Regions from separate parts of the Bacillus sp. XF8 genome, predicted to be linked through region 4. Evidence: riboswitches for the same ligand, from Rfam matches in the RefSeq annotation. Region 4 holds a riboswitch; each other region holds the start of a gene.
The links. Region 4 has a riboswitch for S-adenosylmethionine ahead of metK (methionine adenosyltransferase). Riboswitches for the same ligand answer to the same signal wherever they lie in the genome.
Positions count from the first base shown of each region.

Region 1: linked by a shared signal. The riboswitch ahead of J4P91_RS17685 (hypothetical protein) and the one ahead of metK (methionine adenosyltransferase) in region 4 are both predicted to bind S-adenosylmethionine.
Region 2: linked by a shared signal. The riboswitch ahead of J4P91_RS01500 (Na+/H+ antiporter NhaC family protein) and the one ahead of metK (methionine adenosyltransferase) in region 4 are both predicted to bind S-adenosylmethionine.
Region 3: linked by a shared signal. The riboswitch ahead of J4P91_RS21465 (methionine ABC transporter ATP-binding protein) and the one ahead of metK (methionine adenosyltransferase) in region 4 are both predicted to bind S-adenosylmethionine.

Region 1 covers NZ_JAGDQK010000028.1:54,185-56,388, reverse strand. Annotated here, with positions in the region: gene J4P91_RS17695 (YwiC-like family protein) at 88-798, shown strand; gene J4P91_RS17690 (hypothetical protein) at 845-1,036, opposite strand; SAM riboswitch class I at 1,168-1,266, shown strand; gene J4P91_RS17685 (hypothetical protein) at 1,367-1,627, shown strand; gene J4P91_RS17680 (NAD(P)H-dependent oxidoreductase) at 1,914-2,204, shown strand, end outside.
Region 2 covers NZ_JAGDQK010000002.1:202,765-204,968, forward strand. Annotated here, with positions in the region: gene gltP (glutamate/aspartate:proton symporter GltP) at 1-161, shown strand, start outside; gene J4P91_RS01495 (ribonuclease FAU-1 family protein) at 224-748, shown strand; SAM riboswitch class I at 894-999, shown strand; gene J4P91_RS01500 (Na+/H+ antiporter NhaC family protein) at 1,094-2,204, shown strand, end outside.
Region 3 covers NZ_JAGDQK010000037.1:55,030-57,233, forward strand. Annotated here, with positions in the region: gene J4P91_RS21460 (methionine ABC transporter permease) at 1-180, opposite strand, end outside; gene J4P91_RS21465 (methionine ABC transporter ATP-binding protein) at 170-1,189, opposite strand; SAM riboswitch class I at 1,310-1,415, opposite strand; gene J4P91_RS21470 (cysteine hydrolase family protein) at 1,676-2,204, shown strand, end outside.
Region 4 covers NZ_JAGDQK010000027.1:78,143-80,346, forward strand. Annotated here, with positions in the region: gene J4P91_RS17200 (GNAT family N-acetyltransferase) at 1-101, shown strand, start outside; gene metK (methionine adenosyltransferase) at 143-1,342, opposite strand; SAM riboswitch class I at 1,509-1,631, opposite strand; gene pckA (phosphoenolpyruvate carboxykinase (ATP)) at 1,861-2,204, shown strand, end outside.

The DNA of each region.
Region 1 (2,204 bases), on a different contig from region 4:
AATTGATTTAATATGTTTCGATTTTTATATGAGATTTTTTATATAATAGTAAATGAGAAAAAATTTCAAAGAGGAGATGCCATATTCATGAAGCTAGTTGTTCCAAAGCAGCACGGTGCATGGGGGATGCTGCTGATTCCATTTATACTTAGTGTTCTACTTGGTAAATCTACTTTATATCATATTCCGCTCTTTATCGCTTGGTTATGTATCTATTTAGCAACGTATCCATTTTTAATGTACATGAAGCAAACACGAAAGAAAGAATTTTTACATTCCGCAATTACTTATTTTATGATTGCATGTGTTTTCGGGATACTATCTTTACTATACGAATGGAGAATTCTTTTCTTCGCAGCTATTATGATTCCGCTCTTTATGGTGAATATATATTTCGCCCGTCAAAAAAAGGAGCGAGCTTTAGTAAATGATATTTGTGCAATACTCATTTTTTGCATAGGTGGTTTGATTAGTTATTATTTTTCGATGAAAACAGTTGATGAAATAGCTTTTGGAATTGCAGGTATTTCTTTTCTATACTTTTTAGGCAGTACATTTTATGTGAAAACAATGATACGTGAAAAGAATAACCCTACTTACCGTTATGTTTCATGGGGCTATCATATTCTCTTAATCATTGCCTCTTTAGTGGTAAATCCATGGCTTTCCCTTGTGTTTATACCAAGCCTAGTTCGTGCAATCGTCTTGTATGGTAAAAAGATATCTATATTAAAAGTTGGGGTTTTAGAAATCGTTAATTCTGTATATTTTTTAATTGTAACGGCAATACTGTTGTAGTATGCCATTTGAGATACTTCCCATCCAGTAAAGAGATGGGAAGTATCTATTTTTGTTCTAAAATATGAACCGTATGATCACATGTTTGTAAAGCATGTTCTACAGCCTGGAGAGATTTTTCGATTCGTTCTCGATTACCGCTTTTTTCGACTGTTTGCAATGCATTTTCTAAAGATTGTTTTGCTTCATGCAAAGAATGATAAGAATCTTGAACATATCCACGAGCATTTTTATTCATCATATTTTCCTCCTTTTCTACATACAATTTTAGTATGGGCGTTAGAAAAGAAAATATTACTCATTGCGGTTATTTTATATTGTTTGACAATTACAATAGAAGTAGCTATAGTAAGATATAAAGTGAATATTTTCTTATCCAGAGAGGTGGAGGGACTGGCCCGATGAAACCCAGCAACCGCGATGCAGGTGCTAATTCCAGCAGAACATATTTGTTCTGGGAGATAAGACGAAGATATATGTAACTTCTTCTTATCGAAGAGGTTTTTTTATTGTAAAAAAACCGATTCTAAAAACAACAGAATAAGAAGAAAGGGGTTGCAATTGTACTGTGACACTTGAAAAATACGTAAAGCTGCGTAATGCAGTATATGAATATATGATAGAGCAAGATAAACCCATATCATTATTAGATATTCAAGAACATATCGTTTCGCATCATGAAGGAAAATTCACGAAAAAAATGTTACACCAATTTTATTTATCAAGGTTATTAGACGAACTGAAACTGGATGGGAAAATTACTTTAGCTAATGATGAATACCACTATGCTGAAAAAGGGGTATATTATAAGGCGAGAAAAGGGAGCTAGTTTAGTCTCTCTTTTTTATGTTATAATATATCTGAAAATTTAAAATGTATGTAGAGTAAAAGACTGCAGAAGCAGCCTGATACAAGGGAATGGTGTTGAGTGTGTAGTGTCAAAAGTTGAATATGCCCTGAAAGAGGCATTTCATTCGGCTAGAAACGAAAAGAGACACCTTCGCCGAGTAGGTGTCAGTTGGTTTGTCAAATGGGCTTGCCACTTGACATGTATTAGAATATCACGCAACCTTTCGGAAGTCAAAAGGGAATTTAAGGAAAGGGGTTGTTAAAAGGTGAACATACTCATCATATATGCACATCCTAATCCATCTAGTTTCAATGCATCCATTTTAGAACATGTGCAAAGAGGACTTCAAGAAACAAATCATTCGGTTATATTACTTGATTTACATAAGGAACAATTTAACCCAGTACTTGTTTTTAATGAGGATAAGAGAAGACGTGATTTAGCGTATGAAGAAGAGACAGAGAAATACAGAACATTAATCAAGGAAGCAGATTTTTTAATTTTTATTTATCCAATTTGGTGGTGGGGAATGCCTGCCATTTTAAAAGGTTTTATC
Region 2 (2,204 bases), on a different contig from region 4:
TTATTGCAGGTATTGACCGAATTCTAGATATGGCACGTACAGCAGTTAACGTTGTAGGTAACTCTTTAGCAGCTGTTGTTATGTCTAAGTGGGAAGGTCAATATGACGCTGAAAAAGGACAAGCTTATTTAAAAGAGATTTCCAATAAACAAGCAGCATAATTATAATTTGAAAAGCTCTCACATAATATGTGAGAGCTTTTCTGTATAGGGGAGGAGAAGTTATGAAACGTAAGTACGGTAACGGTTCTTCTTGGGAGCGATTAATAGAGAAGACGTATACGGTGAAGAGCATAGAAGAAGGCATGTTAGGCATATTGCATATACTGAAAGTGAAAGAGCCTAGTTATAAAGGGTATAACGATAGAGAACTTTGTATTGTAAACGATGGATATACGTGGGTGCAATATTTTATAAATGATAAAAACTTTGCCATTACAGCTATGTTAGATGAGCAGAAGAATTTGGTACAATATTATATCGATGTGGCGAAAGAATATAAAGTAGATGAGCGTGGTCTGCCGTATTTTGATGATTTATATTTAGATGTAGTAACATTACCGAACGGTGAGATTTATCTATTAGATGAAGAGGAATTAGGAGAAGCGTATAGGACTGAGGATGTTTCTAAGGAAGAATATGATTTAGCTTGGCGTACGGCAGAATGGATTATTACAACAATCAAAAGAAGAGAGTTTTACTGGTTTGCAATTTTAGAAACAGAAATTCAAAAATTAAAAGGAAACTAGTTCTCTTTAAAATGATTGATACATTCGCGTTTTTGTATAAATATCAAAAAATACCAAAAAAAATTATACAAATAATAATTGACTTTTGTTTTGTAAGCGAGTAAAGTTAGGAAAGAAATTATTATTAAAAATAAAATATGAAACCTTCTTATAAAGAGAGGCGGAGGGACTGGCCCTACGATGCCTCGGCAGCGGACTCGATTTCAGAGTGCTGTGCCAAATCCAGCAAGCATGTGCTTGAAAGATGAGAAGAGTGTTTCTTATAAATGTATAAGACCTCTTCTTTTCGGAAGAGGTCTTTTGTTATGAGATAGAAAAGGTTTAGAACTAGGGAGAGATGTTATTTTGAAACAAACGAAAGGGAATGGCTTAGCATTATTACCGCTTGGAATATTCTTAGCGCTATTTATTGGTTCTGGAATTATTACAGGTGATTTTTATAAATTGCCGATACTTGTAGCAATCTTAATTGCTGTAGGTACTGCATTAGCGATGAATAGACAAGAAAGCTTTACATCAAAAGTAGAACGGTTTGCCAAAGGGGCTGGTAATCCGGACATTATGATTATGGTATTAATTTTTGTACTTGCTGGTGCGTTTTCTGAAACAGCAAAAGGAATGGGTGGAGTTGATTCTACAGTAAACTTAGCGCTGTCTATTTTGCCACAAGGGTTTATCGTTGCAGGAATTTTTGTTATAGGGTCCTTTATTTCATTAGCGATGGGGACTTCGATGGGAACAATTGCAGCGTTAGCGCCAATTGCAGTCGGTATTAGCCAGCAAACAGATATTTCTATTGCACTAGTAATGGCGACAGTTGTTGGTGGAGCGATGTTTGGTGATAATTTATCATTTATTTCTGATACAACAATTGCAGCGGTTCGCTCGCAAGGGACGGAAATGAAGGATAAGTTTAAAACAAACTTTTTAATTGTATTACCAGCTGCGGTTATTACAATTGTACTGTTGGTTATGCTTACACTTGGAAATGATACAGAAATAAAAGCTCATGCATTCGATTGGGTGAAAATTTTACCATATGCGGGTGTATTAATAACAGCGCTACTTGGTTGGAATGTACTGATTGTATTAACGGGTGGAACAGTTTTATCAGGTATTATCGGTCTTATTGATGGTAGCTACACATTGGCAAGCTTCTTTAAAAGTGTAACAACAGGAATTAATGGCATGATGGAGCTAGTGCTCTTATCAATTTTAATCGGCGGAATGGTTGAAATTATTCAATATAATGGTGGTATTCAGTATTTAATGGACGTATTAACACGTAATATTCGTTCGAAAAAAGGTGCTGAATTTGGAATTGCTGGTTTAGTTAGTATGACGAATATGTGTACTGCGAATAATACAATTTCTATTATTTTTACTGGACCACTGGCAAAAAATATTGCGAATCAATATGAAATTGATCCACGAAAATCGGCGAGTGTATTGGATC
Region 3 (2,204 bases), on a different contig from region 4:
ATTAAGAATAGAAAAAACCAGTTTGTTTTCTAAGAAATTCCCTTTTCTTGTCACATATAAAAGTAAACCTAGGGGTATACCAAGTATTGTGGCAAATATAAGGGTTACAATTACCATCAAGAGGGTATCTCCTGTTGCATCTAAAATGCGTGGCCAAAATACACTCCAATCAACTCGCATAACCTTCAACCTCCCTCAGCTCAACCTGCAATCTTATATGTTGCAGCGCTTTTTGAATTTCTTTCTGTTCACCTTGCAGTTCTACGAGAAGATTTCCAAATAAAACGCCTTGCAGTTCAATAATATTTCCATAGAGTACATTTATATCCACATTATAGTTTTTAGCAATATACGATAATAATGGCTGCCCCGTCTCTTCACCTGTAAATGTTAAGCGGTAAATCTGTCCGCCATTTTGAATTTTCGTAAGTACACTTTCCGGTAAGTGGTCGTTAACAACAGAGCGAACAAAATTTTGAGTCGTCTTTGTTTTTGGCTTCGTAAAAACATCAAATAGCGTTCCTTCTTCAATTACTTTTCCTTTTTCCATAACAGCTACGCGGTGACAAATTTCTTTCACAACTTGCATTTCATGTGTAATCAGAAGAATTGTTAAATTGTATTCCCTGTTTACTTTCTTTAATAGGTTTAAAATTTCTGTTGTTGTTTCAGGATCCAATGCAGATGTTGCTTCATCACAAATGAGAATATCCGGTGATGTCGCAAGTGCTCTCGCAATCCCTACGCGTTGTTTCTGACCACCCGATAGTTGTTCTGGATAGTAGTTTGCTTTATCTTCTAATCCAACAAACTTCAGCAGCTCATTTACTCTTTCTTTTATCTCATTCTTTGGTAATTTCGCTAATTTCAATGGATAAGCAATATTCCCAAACACTGTTCTCGAATTAAATAAATTAAAACTTTGAAAAATCATTCCGATTCTTTGTCTTAGCTTTCGTAACTCTTTCGTTGATAAGGAAGTAATATCTTTATCATCTATTGAAATCGTTCCCGCTGTCGGTCGTTCTAACATATTCACTAAACGTAACAGTGTACTTTTTCCAGCACCACTAAAACCAATAATGCCAAATATCTCACCTTTTTTAACTGATAAGGTTACATCTTCAACAGCGCGAACTGTTTGACCACCTGATTCATATACTTTACTTACATTTTCAAAAGAAATCATTTTCTTCCCTCCTATATGCTGTAACAACTTGAAGCAGAGCCTTGAGGTAAAATAAAAAGCGCCCTTCTTCTTATCCATAATAAAAATAAGAAGAAGAGCACTTATATACTCATTCACATCTTCTCATCTTCCAAGCCTATTAGAGCTTGCTGGAATTAGCACGGTATTAAAAAAACCCGTTGCTGAGGTATCATAGGGCCAGTCCCTCCACCTCTCTGGATAAGAGTGTATCGATTTAATTGTCATTTAATTAATTCTTATTATAAAACTCTGAAAAGTAAGAGTCAACACAAACATTCTAAAATATATTAATTATTTTTCTATTGAAATTTTCAAATAAAATCAGAACACTTTTTCATTACAAAGGAATGAATTTTAACCTTATGTAAAATTCTTCTTCACGCACTCTTTCAGAAAGGAAAATATCCTCTACTAATTGAATAACATTACATGAATACGAAATAAAAACGGAGGACGATAGATGATATGAAAACAGCCCTGTTACTCGTTGACATTCAAAATGATTATTTCCCAAATGGAAGGATGGAATTACGTAACGCAGTAGAAGCTAGCGAGTATGCAAGTCAACTACTTCAGCATTTTCGAGAAGTGAATCAACCTATTTTTCATATCCAACATGTATCTACTAAAGAAAATGCTACTTTTTTTCTCCCTAACACAGAAGGCGTTCACATCCATGAAAATGTTCGTCCATTAAAAGATGAAACGGTTATCCTCAAACACTATCCAAATAGTTTTCGAGAAACTAGCCTTCTAGAGCAATTGCAACGCTTAGAAATTCAACATGTCATTATATGCGGAATGATGACACATATGTGTATTGATGCTACAGCAAGAGCTGCTTTTGATTTAGGCCTTCAATGTACGATTGTGCACGATGCATGTGCTACAAAAGATCTCCTATTTAAAAATGCTACTATTCCTGCTGTTTATATTCACAATACAATTTTAGCAAGTTTGAATGACGTATATGCAGATGTCATGAGTACAGAAG
Region 4 (2,204 bases):
TTGGATTTCAACATGAAGGTACGTGTAAAGAAGCTGTATTTCGAAATGGAAAATGGCATGATATTGAGCTTTTCGCCTTACTGCAGACAAATTACAAATAAAAAAGCTTTGCGTAAAAACGCAAAGCTTTTTCCTTTTTATATTATAGACCAGCTTGCTCTTTTAAAGCTGCTGCTTTGTCTGTACGTTCCCATGAAAGATCTACATCAGTACGTCCGAAGTGTCCGTAAGCTGCTGTTTGTTTGTAAATTGGGCGACGTAAGTCTAACATTTTGATGATACCAGCTGGGCGAAGATCGAAGTTACTACGAACTAGCTCTACTAGTACTTCTTCAGATACTTTACCAGTGCCGAATGTATCAACTGAAATTGATACCGGTTGTGCTACGCCGATTGCGTATGCAAGTTGTACTTCTGCTTTTTCAGCAAGGCCAGCTGCTACGATGTTTTTCGCAACATAACGAGCTGCGTATGCTGCAGAACGGTCAACTTTTGTTGCATCCTTACCAGAGAATGCACCGCCGCCGTGACGAGCATATCCACCGTAAGTATCAACGATAATTTTACGTCCTGTTAAACCAGCATCACCTTGTGGTCCACCGATTACGAAGCGTCCAGTTGGGTTAATGAAGAATTTTGTTTCTTCATCCATTAATTCTGCTGGTACGACAGCTTTAATTACTTGTTCTTTTAAATCACGATCGATTTCTTCCCATGTAACTTCTGGATGGTGCTGCGTTGAAATTACAATTGTATCGATACGTACTGGTTTACCATTTTCATCATACTCAACTGTAACTTGCGTTTTACCGTCTGGACGTAAATATTCTAATGTTTCATCTTTACGAACTTCCGTTAAACGACGAGCTAATTTGTGAGCAAGTGAGATTGGAAGTGGCATTAATTCTTTTGTTTCATTACATGCGAAACCAAACATTAAACCTTGGTCTCCTGCACCAATTGCCTCAATCTCAGCGTCAGTCATTTGACCTTCACGTGCTTCTAACGCTTGGTCAACACCCATAGCGATGTCAGCAGATTGCTCATCGATAGATGTTAAAACTGCACAAGTTTCTGCATCGAATCCGTATTTTGCACGAGTATAACCGATACCTTGGATTGTTTCACGGACGATTTTTGGAATATCTACATAAGTAGAAGTCGTAATTTCCCCCGCTACCAATACTAAACCAGTTGTTACTGTTGTTTCACAAGCTACACGTGCATTTGCGTCTTTTGCTAAGATCGCATCTAAAATTGAATCAGAAATTTGGTCACAAATTTTATCTGGATGTCCTTCAGTTACAGACTCAGATGTGAACAGATGACGTTGTTTTGTCATGTGGTAAACCTCCCTACAGTAATTGTATATATTGTACGGAACTCATCCTTAATTTGCCACAAACTGCGACATTCATTTATTCTCCCACACAAGTATAAAGAAAAACCTTTCCTAATTATAGAGGAAAGGTTTAATTTGCTACTTGCATACTGCTTTTTGCCCTTCGCTCTTATCGTTCGAGACCGTTCGCCTCGCACAGGTTTTAGCACCTATTCACTTGCTTATTACCGTTACAAGTGAGGTTGCTGGGCTTCATCGGGCCTGTCCCTCCGCCAGCTCGGGATAAGAGAGTATCCGTCCCAACCTATACTAAAGAAATGATATTCATTTGTCAATTAATATTCACATATTCCTACAAGTTTTTCGCATTTCGTGTCGAACAAAATATTAATAGGAAAATAATACATTCACACAAACAAAAATAAATAAATAGTATACATTATTTATATAATTGTGTTATACTCTTGATGGGGATTACGAGAAAAATTTCATTAAAATGAAAAGGATGGTATATAAATATGGGTACTGTGAATGTCCAAATTGGATTACATGAATTACTGAACGGAAGCAACGCACAGATTCAACTAAGCGTTCCACAATTAGTGGAAAAAGTACTAATGAGAAACGAAGGAAAATTAACTTCTACTGGTGCCGTCTCTGCTTCTACAGGAAAATATACAGGACGTTCTCCTAAAGATAAATTCATTGTGAAAGAAGCATCGGTTGCAGACAAAATTGCTTGGGGACCTGTAAATCAACCGATTTCTGAAGAACATTTTAATAAATTATACACAAAAGTATTGGAATACTTAAAAGAAAAAGAAGAATTATTCGTATTTAAAGGGTTCGCTGGTGCTGATCG